3 regions of the Paenibacillus sp. FSL E2-0190 genome follow, and region 2 is predicted to be linked to each of the others. Evidence: riboswitches for the same ligand, from Rfam matches in the RefSeq annotation. Region 2 holds a riboswitch; each other region holds the start of a gene.
What was found. Region 2 has a riboswitch for cyclic di-GMP ahead of NST25_RS02430 (choice-of-anchor A family protein). Riboswitches for the same ligand answer to the same signal wherever they lie in the genome.
Positions count from the first base shown of each region.

Region 1 (3,286 bases), 2.8 Mb from region 2:
ACCTGTAATGCAGAGGACAGTTTCTTCAGGAGCTGCAACTTTTGCACCAATAGCCATGCCGATCGAATTACCCATGCAAGCAAAATACGCATCAAAAACAAAGCTGCCCGGTTTCTTAACCTTGTACCATTTTGCAGCGTGGAATCCATGACTTCCATCATCAACGAAAATTGAATTATTATAAGGGATCAAATCACTTAAAGTGCTCATTACGGAAGCAAGGGAAAGATTCTTGAGGGTTGGAAGCTCTTCTGAATAATCCGCATCGGCCAAAGCCTCACGTTTGGTGATTGTGCTTGGGTCAATATGATTTAGGCAGTGCACCAAATTATCGCGCAGGTCCCCAGTGACCGGTATCGTTTTGGACAATAGTATTTTTCCGACAAAGGTTGGATCAATATCAAATTGAATTAAAGTTGCTGGATGATTCTCCCGTTTAAGATTACAGATGGTCATATCACTTAAACGTGATCCAAGCACTATAAATAAATCGCTTTTATTCAATAAATCGTCCCCGTGGGTCGAACCGCCAACGCCAATAGGACCATGATAGAGTGGGTGATCCCAGACTATAGCCCCTTTTCCACCAGGAGATGTTACTACAGGAATATTAAAAGTTTCTGCGAGTTGAACAAGCTCTTTATGTGCTCCGGAGCGGTTAATTCCTTTACCCGCAATAATCAAAGGATTCTTAGCAGCTTGAATAGCTTCGATGACTCTATCGATATTAGCTTGACTAATTAGAGACTCTCTTTCTGGGATTACTATATTGCATTCTTCCAATACTTCAGTTTGTACATCAAAAGGAATACAAAGATGAACAGGACCCCGTTTGGTCAGGGCCACAGAAATCGCATGATTAAAAATAGTACCAAAGTGATCCCCACGTTCAACCAATTTACTGAACAAGGTGGCAGGTCTGAACATATCAGCTAAATCAGCCAGAAAAGAGGTGGAGTCCTGACATTGAGGAATTCCAAGCTCTGTAATGGATTGGTGGCCGGTAATAAATAGGACAGGTAGGTTGTTAGCTTTCGCATGTGCTGCTGCTGTAAGCAGGTTAGTTCCCCCAGGACCCGAAGTACCAAATGCTACGCCTAGGTTACCCGTTTTCAGCGCATACCCTGCTGCTTCGAATCCGGAGCTTGCTTCATGTCTGCCGGGAATAAATTCAATACCGTAATCCACCATCTTTAGAACAATTGGACAAATGGATTTGCCAATGATCCCAAAAGAATGGGTGACTCCAAGGTTACGTAGTGCTTCCGCCATGTAATCTGCGACTGTCTTCAAAAGAAACACCTCACAAGTTTTTTGATATATATTAGTTATTAATCTACCGAATAGATACGATAGATCAATATACTCAAAAAGTAAAAACCTGTGCTCTATAGTAAGCACAGGTTGGTGGCATAAGGCACCGCTAAGACTGAACAATAGTTCAGCCGTCCTGGTTCCTCTGCAACCTGGCAATCATGGCCTCAAAAGAAAAAATGAGGCTGTAGATCCATGGTTTTGCGTCATCCTCTTTCGAGGATTTTGCCAATATTAATTTATAGTTGATAAGAATAATTTTCCTTTACAATATATTCCTCATTAATTTTTGTCAACATAATCCGCTAAAAAAACTCGAAATTTGACGAAAGTCTTGTCCAAGAGATGAAGTTTTACCTCGCGAAAAAAACTGCCACCTAAGACTCAGCTTAGGTGGCAGTTGATAGTTTTGAACTAGAATTTAAAGATATGAATGGTTTTTTGCAGATTAAATACGGCCTGGGTCATTTTTTCCGTTTCTTCTGCAACAGACTGCAGGGCATTAATCTGTTCATTCATAGCCGCCGATACCTCTTCCGTGCCAGCAGCAGTTTCTTCGGTGATTGCTGAGATATTCTCAATTGCACTGGAAATTTTCAAGGCACTTTCTAGCATAAGATCACTCTCCGCAGAGAATGAAGAGATTTGCTCGGTAATGTACTGCACGCTTTGTACAATTTGTGCGAAAATATGGGCAGATTGAGTGATCATTTCATTCTGAACCTGCACAACCTCTTCATTGATGGCAATATTATCGATGGCTTGTTTAATATCTGACTCAATGCTGCGGACCAAGCCGAATACTTCTTTTGTGGATGCCGTAGATTCCTCAGCAAGCTTGCGAACCTCTTGAGCTACAACGGCAAAACCCCGACCATGCTCTCCGGCACGAGCAGCTTCGATGGAGGCATTCAGTGACAGCAGGTTGGTCTGCTCAGCGATCTCTGTGATGGTCTTGGTGATCATCGTAATCCCGCGGGCATTTTGTGAGAGAGCTTCAATAGTATCAGCCACTTTTTGTGTAGCCTCTATGTTTTTACGCATGCCTTCAGCCTGTGTATCTACGGATTGGCGCCCTTGCTCAACAAGTTCTAAGGTATGTATTGAACGTCTGTTCATTTCTTTGGTGGAGTTCGTATAATTGGATACTTTGGTCTCAATGTCTTTAATGGATTCTGTCATATCAGCGATATCCGTAGATATTTCATTTGCACCAAGAGCGAGCTCAGTAGAAGAAGAGGCTACTTGTGCCATGACAATTTTCAGGTTCTGGTTCTTATCTTCGATTCCGCGGCTTGCATCCATAACTTGACGGGTGATCTGCGATGCATCGGTCAGAATCTTCTTGAGCTTATCAATCATTGTGTTAAAGGAGCGGCTTACGTCACCCATTGAACCATTTTCGTCCGCTCTGCTAGTGAAATCACCCTTTGAAATACTGTGAGATACATTAGCAATATCATCAAAAGATGATGTAAGCGTTCTCTCCACGAAGCGAGCAACAGGTAAAGTCAGACCTGCAAGAACAACTACTAGTATAATTCCTACGAGAAATTGACCTAGAATCATTAACGTAACTAAGACAGGAATAGCAAACAGTGCGGCAACGAGGTAACATCCGGCAACAATTCTTTGTTTTAACGGAAGTTTGTGCATCCAGCTCATTGGTAAAATGTCCCCCTTATTAAATTTTATGTAATGGTGTTATTATAGGGGATTTATAGGTCATTGGTCTATAGAGAAGTGTCATAAATCTTCTTTAAGTAGTAGATATTTAGAATTCATGTCAAAATTCCTCATATATTGTGGAAATTGTTTTAATAGCAGACTTTACCATCCCTACTAGTTCGATAGGAGCTAAAACAATAACTGAAGGAGAGAAAGAGAGTACGATACGACAGGCAGATTCTATAGCATTAAACTCGGCTTCCACGTTCATCCACCCAGTATTAGCAGAGGGTTCTACTAAAGT
Region 1 is NZ_CP150306.1:4,778,129-4,781,414, reverse strand. Features, by position in the region: gene NST25_RS21145 (thiamine pyrophosphate-binding protein) at 1-1,302, opposite strand, end outside; cyclic di-GMP riboswitch class I at 1,458-1,554, opposite strand; gene NST25_RS21140 (HAMP domain-containing methyl-accepting chemotaxis protein) at 1,729-2,979, opposite strand; gene NST25_RS21135 (YafY family protein) at 3,101-3,286, opposite strand, start outside.
Region 1: it holds a riboswitch for cyclic di-GMP, as region 2 does, so the genes downstream of both, NST25_RS21145 (thiamine pyrophosphate-binding protein) here and NST25_RS02430 (choice-of-anchor A family protein) in region 2, are expected to answer to the same signal.

Region 2 (3,286 bases):
ATCGGTTGCACAGGCATAGCAGTTAGTACATTACCAATATAAGAATAAACAGCAGCCTTTCCATTATGACGACCTTTATTGATTCTGGGGAGTTACAGGTGAATGTCTGTAGTATTGATATTTTCATAAGAACTTTTGTTTGTATATAATAAAAATAAATGTTCTTATTTTAGAGGCGATCAATGATGGAAATGAGTATCGACCAAACGGTTGGGATTATTTAATTTATCAGGTCAAGGTGAGCAAGATTACACAACGCGAGATCGAGATCCGTGCATCCGTGACAAACGTCCAACATAAACGAAGGGGATAAATATCATGCGGTGTATAACAATACGGCAGCCTTGGGCGACCTTAATTGCTCTTGGTGAAAAAGAGTTTGAAACTCGTTCATGGAGAACAGCCTACCGCGGCGAGTTAGGCATTCATGCCGGGATGCGGATCGACAAAAAGATTTGTGAACAGGAACCGTACAAATCAGTATTGGCGAAACATGGCTATACAGCGAATAATTTGCCGACAGGAGCTATTATTGCTACAGGTCAGCTCGCGGGATGTTATGTGGTTACTCCAGAGGTGGATTTAAGGGAATGGATCAATGGGAACGAATATGATTTTGGCGACTATAGCGAAGGACGGTTTGCCTGGAAGCTTGAAGGGGTTCATCCATTAAGTCATCCAATTCCAGCTAAAGGTCGGCTAAGCTTGTGGGAGCACTCCAATCACTTCTGAACGGCGAACAATATTTTTAATGTAATTTTTATGTGCCTATCAGCTTTTTTTCAGGTTCGAGGTATATATTAGAGACACCAAACACCCCCCAGTGTTTTGTGGTATATCTCTCTCAGGTCTTGCCAACTCCCATGGTAAGGCCTATTTTTTTGTTCACTAATTGATTGGGGGGAGAGAGCGCAGCGGCTTCTATACAGCTTTACTTAATCTGGTACTGTTCTTCGTAACTCTTAAAAGATGAAATATCCAGCCCTAGGTATCTGCGCATATGGATGGCAGCCTGAGCCGCAACAATGTCATTCAACAGCAGCATTCGTTCATGATAGCCACGACATATATACTTGGCTTCAATTCCCGTATTAAGTCTGTTTTGCTCATACACCTTGATTCCCCGTCTTCTCATTTCTGCACGGACATCCCTTAGATCTGTTGTAGCTACTGCAGCAGCTGTTCCAAGAACCTCCAGATAAGGGGCGGGTGTTCGTAAGTGTGTAGATAAAATGGCGGAGTCCCGTTCGAAAGCTGATAAAATCATCGGAAGCAATAAATAAGATTTCACCAGCATGTTGTCCCTGCTTTCTGCTCTATGCATGAATCTCATCACCTCTAATAGGAACGTATATTCGTATTCTACCCCGATATTCCAAAAATAATCAATGGTATTTCTAAACAGCTTATCCAATGTGATTAAATTCACAACTAAATAACGAAGAATAAATTATATTAAAAATTGTAATAATAAAAATTAATGTATCGGACACACATAAAGGAGAATTATGATGGAAAAAGAGGGCAGCCTCCAGCGTGGATTGTTTTTTGGTTTAATTCTGAGTGTTCCCTTATGGATATCCATATTGGGCTATATACAGTTACTTTAAAATTTAATGAAAAACCTTATGCGAAGCGCCTTTAGGCGCTTTTTTTGTGTGGTACTAATGCGGGGAATTATCGAAAGGAATTGATTGACAATTGTGGGTGTCGGGAGCTAAACTGTTATTAATTCAAAAGTATTAAAAGTCATAGACTGTTATTGGATAGAATGCTTCAGCTACCAGTTCTGGACTTGCAGTGTAATACATATATATAGTCATGATAATAGCAAACCGTCTGAAAGGGCGGGACGCAAAGTCCAGGAGTCTAAAGTGTCTTAAAGGCACAATGACCGTCCGACTGCCATGAGAAGGGAATTTCACTTCTTTTTGGCGGTCTTTTTTGTTGTTAGGTCCTTTAGAGTTTCTGGTAATTATTCTGATTAATATAAATCATAGTTTTAGGAGGTGTGCCATTTGAAAAGAAGAATAAAACCGTTACTCTCGCTTGTATTAGCTGGGATTTTGACGGTAGGTAGTGGGCTTTCCTCATTGGGAGCTGGAGTTGCTGGAGCTAGTAGTTCTTCTACATTGGGAATTGCAGCGGTCTACAACGTGTTTATTCTAGGGGATATAACAACAGTTTCGGATACGGAAGGAAGGTTTGCTGCTGGAGGTAACGTTAACTTAACCAACTATAGTGTTGGAGATAGGTTGACCGCTGCAGAGGTTTCCCTGACTGACACACTTGTTGTTGGAGGGAATCTTACTTTCAACGGAGGTACTGTTTATGGGAATATCGTGCACGGGGGAGATTTTTCAGGGAATGTAACGCTCCTCAAGGGTGGTACAAAAAGACAGGGGAGTACGATTGACTTTTCAGCCGTAGGTCAGTCTTTGAAGGACAAATCAGCAGAACTTGCAGCATTGCCGGCGAATGGAACAACAGTGTACCAATATGGCAGCCTTACCCTGACAGGTACAGATCCTGCGGTCAATGTTTTTAATGTTTCAGGAGATAACGTCTCTAATACCTACGGAATTACAATAAATGTTCCTTCAGGATCTACTGCAATTATTAATATTGATGGTTCTAACGTAAAAATGAAAAACTTCGGATTTCTACCTAATAACGTGTTGAACAGCAAGAAAATTTTGCTTAACTTTAGCCAAGCTGCGTATCTTGATATGGCAGGCATAGGTGTAATGGGAAGCATACTTGCCCCCTATGCTCATGTTGATTTTATTAATGGTCAGATTAACGGTACTTTAGTGGCGGCTTCACTCAAAGGTACTGGTGGTGGTGAATTTCACCACTATCCATACGATGGTGATGAACCCGGACCAACGCCGACACCAACGCCGACAGTGACGCCGACACCAACAGTGACACCAACGCCGACAGTGACGCCAACGCCGACAGTGACACCGACGCCAACACCAACAGTGACACCAACGCCGACAGTGACGCCAACACCGACACCAACGCCGACAGTGACGCCAACACCGACACCAACGCCGACAGTGACACCAACACCAACGCCAACACCGACACCAACACCGACGCCAACGCCGACGCCGACAGTGACACCGACGCCAACGCCAACAGTGACACCAACACCGACACCAACGCCGACAGTGACGCCAACACCGACACCAACGCCGACAGTGACACCAACACCAACGCCGACGCCGACAGTGACACCAACGCCGACGCCGACAGTGACACCAACGCCGACGCCGAC
Region 2 is NZ_CP150306.1:552,988-556,273, forward strand. Features, by position in the region: gene NST25_RS02420 (ASCH domain-containing protein) at 319-732, shown strand; gene NST25_RS02425 (hypothetical protein) at 932-1,324, opposite strand; cyclic di-GMP riboswitch class I at 1,820-1,910, shown strand; gene NST25_RS02430 (choice-of-anchor A family protein) at 2,019-3,286, shown strand, end outside.

Region 3 (3,286 bases), 570 kb from region 2:
CAGCTGCCTCCCCCGGAGCAGAAACAAATCTTTAGAAAAACGTGCTTGCTTCCGGCTGGTACAGCCCGGTACGCACGGATCAAGTATTAAGAAGAAGTTGGTTAGGTTAAGAACGGAAAGGGAATTTGGAACTGTAGAAACGGAGTGTTCGCCCGAAAGATTTCCGTAGGAAAGCTAGCTTCGAAAGCATATGCTATCCTCGGATTTCTACCGCGAGAAGCGGTTCAATCAGGAAATCTGAGGATAACAGCGATCGGAAGTCCAAAATCCCTTGGAGTGGTTTCTACCTAACAAATTTTTTTAGTGCATCCGCTCGAAATAAGGCTAAGTGGAAGCTGACGTTTTGATAACAATTCAAATATGCTCGATTTCCATAATTCAAGGAGGGTTCATTCTATGAAAATGGTACTTCTATCAGGCGGTTCAGGTAAACGGTTATGGCCGTTGTCCAACGACTCACGTTCAAAGCAATTTCTAAAGGTACTTGAAAGCCCTCAAGGTGAACCAGAATCCATGGTACAACGTGTCTGGAGACAGCTGGAGGAAGCAGGGATGGCAGAATCATCTTATCTGGCCACCGGCCGTGGCCAAGTAGAAATGATACAAAGCCAACTGGGAAGTCATGTGCCGATTATCGTTGAACCGGAGCGTCGGGATACTTTTCCGGCTATCGCCTTAACAGCTACCTATCTTTATTCAGTGGCAGGTGTTTCTCCAGCGGAGACGGTAGCAATATTGCCTGTTGACCCTTATGTAGAAGCATCTTTTTTCGATACCATAGCTATGCTTGAGGGGACCATGCTGGAAAGTGGAGCAAATCTGGCTCTAATGGGTGTTGTTCCTGAACATGCCTCAGAGAAATACGGATATATTATTCCTACCACCGAAGAGGCGGGGGAAAATGGTTTTATGAAGGTGAGTCACTTTCAAGAGAAACCTGACCGCATACAAGCAGAACAGCTCATCGAGCAAAATGCCTTGTGGAATTGCGGAGTGTTTGCCTTCCGCTTAGGGTACTTGTTAGATATTTTGCAGCGTAAAGGGTTGCCTTTAGGATATGAAGAATTGCAGAAGCAGTATAAGCTATTGTCTTCCATCAGTTTTGATTATGAAGTGGTGGAGAAAGAAGAACATATTGTGGTGCAGCCGTATGATGGATTCTGGAAGGATCTTGGAACGTGGAATACGCTGACAGAGGAAATGAGCAGCAAGCATGTAGGAAAAGGTTTTGTGACGGCGGATTCTGAGGGGACTTGCTTGATTAATGAGCTGGACATTCCGATTACGGTAATTGGTGCGAAGGATCTGATCATTGCGGCTAGCCCGGATGGGATTCTAGTTACCCATAAAGCTGAGAGCCCACGGATTAAAGAAGTGCTGAAGACCTTTGAACAAAGACCGATGTACGAGGAACGCCGTTGGGGTCATTACAAAGTTATTGATTATGTGAAATATGATGAAGGCAATGAAGTGCTGACCAAACGGATTTTTATATCCGAGGGGAATAATATCAGCTATCAATTACATCGCAAGCGTAGTGAAATTTGGACAATCGTCAGCGGCGAAGCAAGTATTGTGCTGAATGAGAAAAAACATAATGTGAAGGCTGGGGACGTGGTACGTATACCGGAAGGAACGAAGCACGCGATCCTTGCTTTGACGGATGTTGAGTTTATAGAGGTACAGACGGGGTCTGAATTAGTAGAAGAAGATAACATACGTATTACTTTAGACTGGAATGATATAGAACTACAACAATTCATTTCATAGGTCTAACCTATCTATTTAACCAATTCAAAATTTCTTGAAACAGGTAAATTGACTCAATTATCAAAAAAAGTCATAAAAACACTAAATATATCATTAATTGTCGTCGATACTTACGGTAAGAGAGATTATTTCTCTTAAATTGAAAAGGCAAACCTATCGAAAGGTAGGGACGCAAAGCTATAGGGCCTTCGAAAGAGTGGCAGCCTGGCTACCGAAAGGGAGATTATTTTGAAAGCTTACCGTACGTATCGATTGTTTGGTGCATTTCTGTCACTCGTCCTGTTTCTGACTGCACTTCCGCTTGCTGTTGGAATTTCGCCGTCTGTTGTCATAGCTGCTTCAAATTCTGGAACGCCAGTTACCCCAGGTGCCTCACCTGAAGCCGTAAAGCTGCTTAACTATTTTTACTCGATCTCAGGAAAAGGTATTATTGCCGGTCAACATGACTATTTAGAAAGTCCAGATGAAATTAACAATATGCTGAAGGGAACCAGCGGACAATATGCGGCTCTTCACGGTTATGAAATGGGTGCGATCAGTGGCCAGTCCGAAGCAACGATGGCTTGGCAACGTCAAAATGTGGTGAACAGCGCCATCAACTGGAATAAAGCGGGCGGGATCGTAGCTATGACTTTTCATGCTAACCTGCCGGGCACCTCTTATGACTGGGATAATGTGAAAAAAACACTTAGCCAGAGTGAGTTCGATAGTTACGTTACACCGGGTACCAAGCAATATAACAATCTGATCGCTGAGCTTGATAAGGTGGCCGTCTCTTTAAAAAGCTTGCGCGATGCCAACGTTCCGGTGCTTTGGAGACCCTATCATGAAATGAACGGGAACTGGTTCTGGTGGGGGAAGAAAAATAACTTTTCTAAACTATGGAATATTATGTATGACCGTTTTGTTAACGTTCATAAATTAAATAATTTGTTATGGGTATGGAGTCCGAATGCTCCCAATGTTTGGTCAGATCCTTATGCGCTAACTTATCCAGGTGCTGATAAAGTAGATATTCTGGCAGCAGATATATACGAAAATGATTACCAGCAAAAATACTATGACAGCTTATTGAGTCTAGCCGCAGGCAAACCGATTGCGATCGGGGAAAATGGTGAAATGCCTAATCTGGAGAAGCTTCAGCAATCGCAAAGTAAATGGACGTATATGATGAGCTGGGGAAAAATGCTCTACGAGAATAACAGTGCAGACACAATCAAAACATTTATGAATAGCAACTATACCCTGACCAGAGATAAATTAAATACTGGTCTGGCACCGACACCTAGCGCCGCACCAGCGCCGGCACCTTCTGAAGAAGAGGGGGAGGCAGCAATTCCTCTCGCGAAGGGGCTTGCAGGAGAGTATTACAACAACATGCAATTGTCGGGAGCAGCAACTCTTAACAGAACTGATGCAATAATCGATTTCAATTGGCGGCAAGGCTCCCCGGATGCCGCCCTCGGGATTGATCGGTTCTCCATACGTTGGAGCGGTAAAATTAAGCCATTATATA
Region 3 is NZ_CP150306.1:1,127,080-1,130,365, forward strand. Features, by position in the region: gene NST25_RS04780 (sugar phosphate nucleotidyltransferase) at 397-1,770, shown strand; cyclic di-GMP riboswitch class I at 1,907-1,986, shown strand; gene NST25_RS04785 (glycosyl hydrolase) at 1,999-3,286, shown strand, end outside.
Region 3: it holds a riboswitch for cyclic di-GMP, as region 2 does, so the genes downstream of both, NST25_RS04785 (glycosyl hydrolase) here and NST25_RS02430 (choice-of-anchor A family protein) in region 2, are expected to answer to the same signal.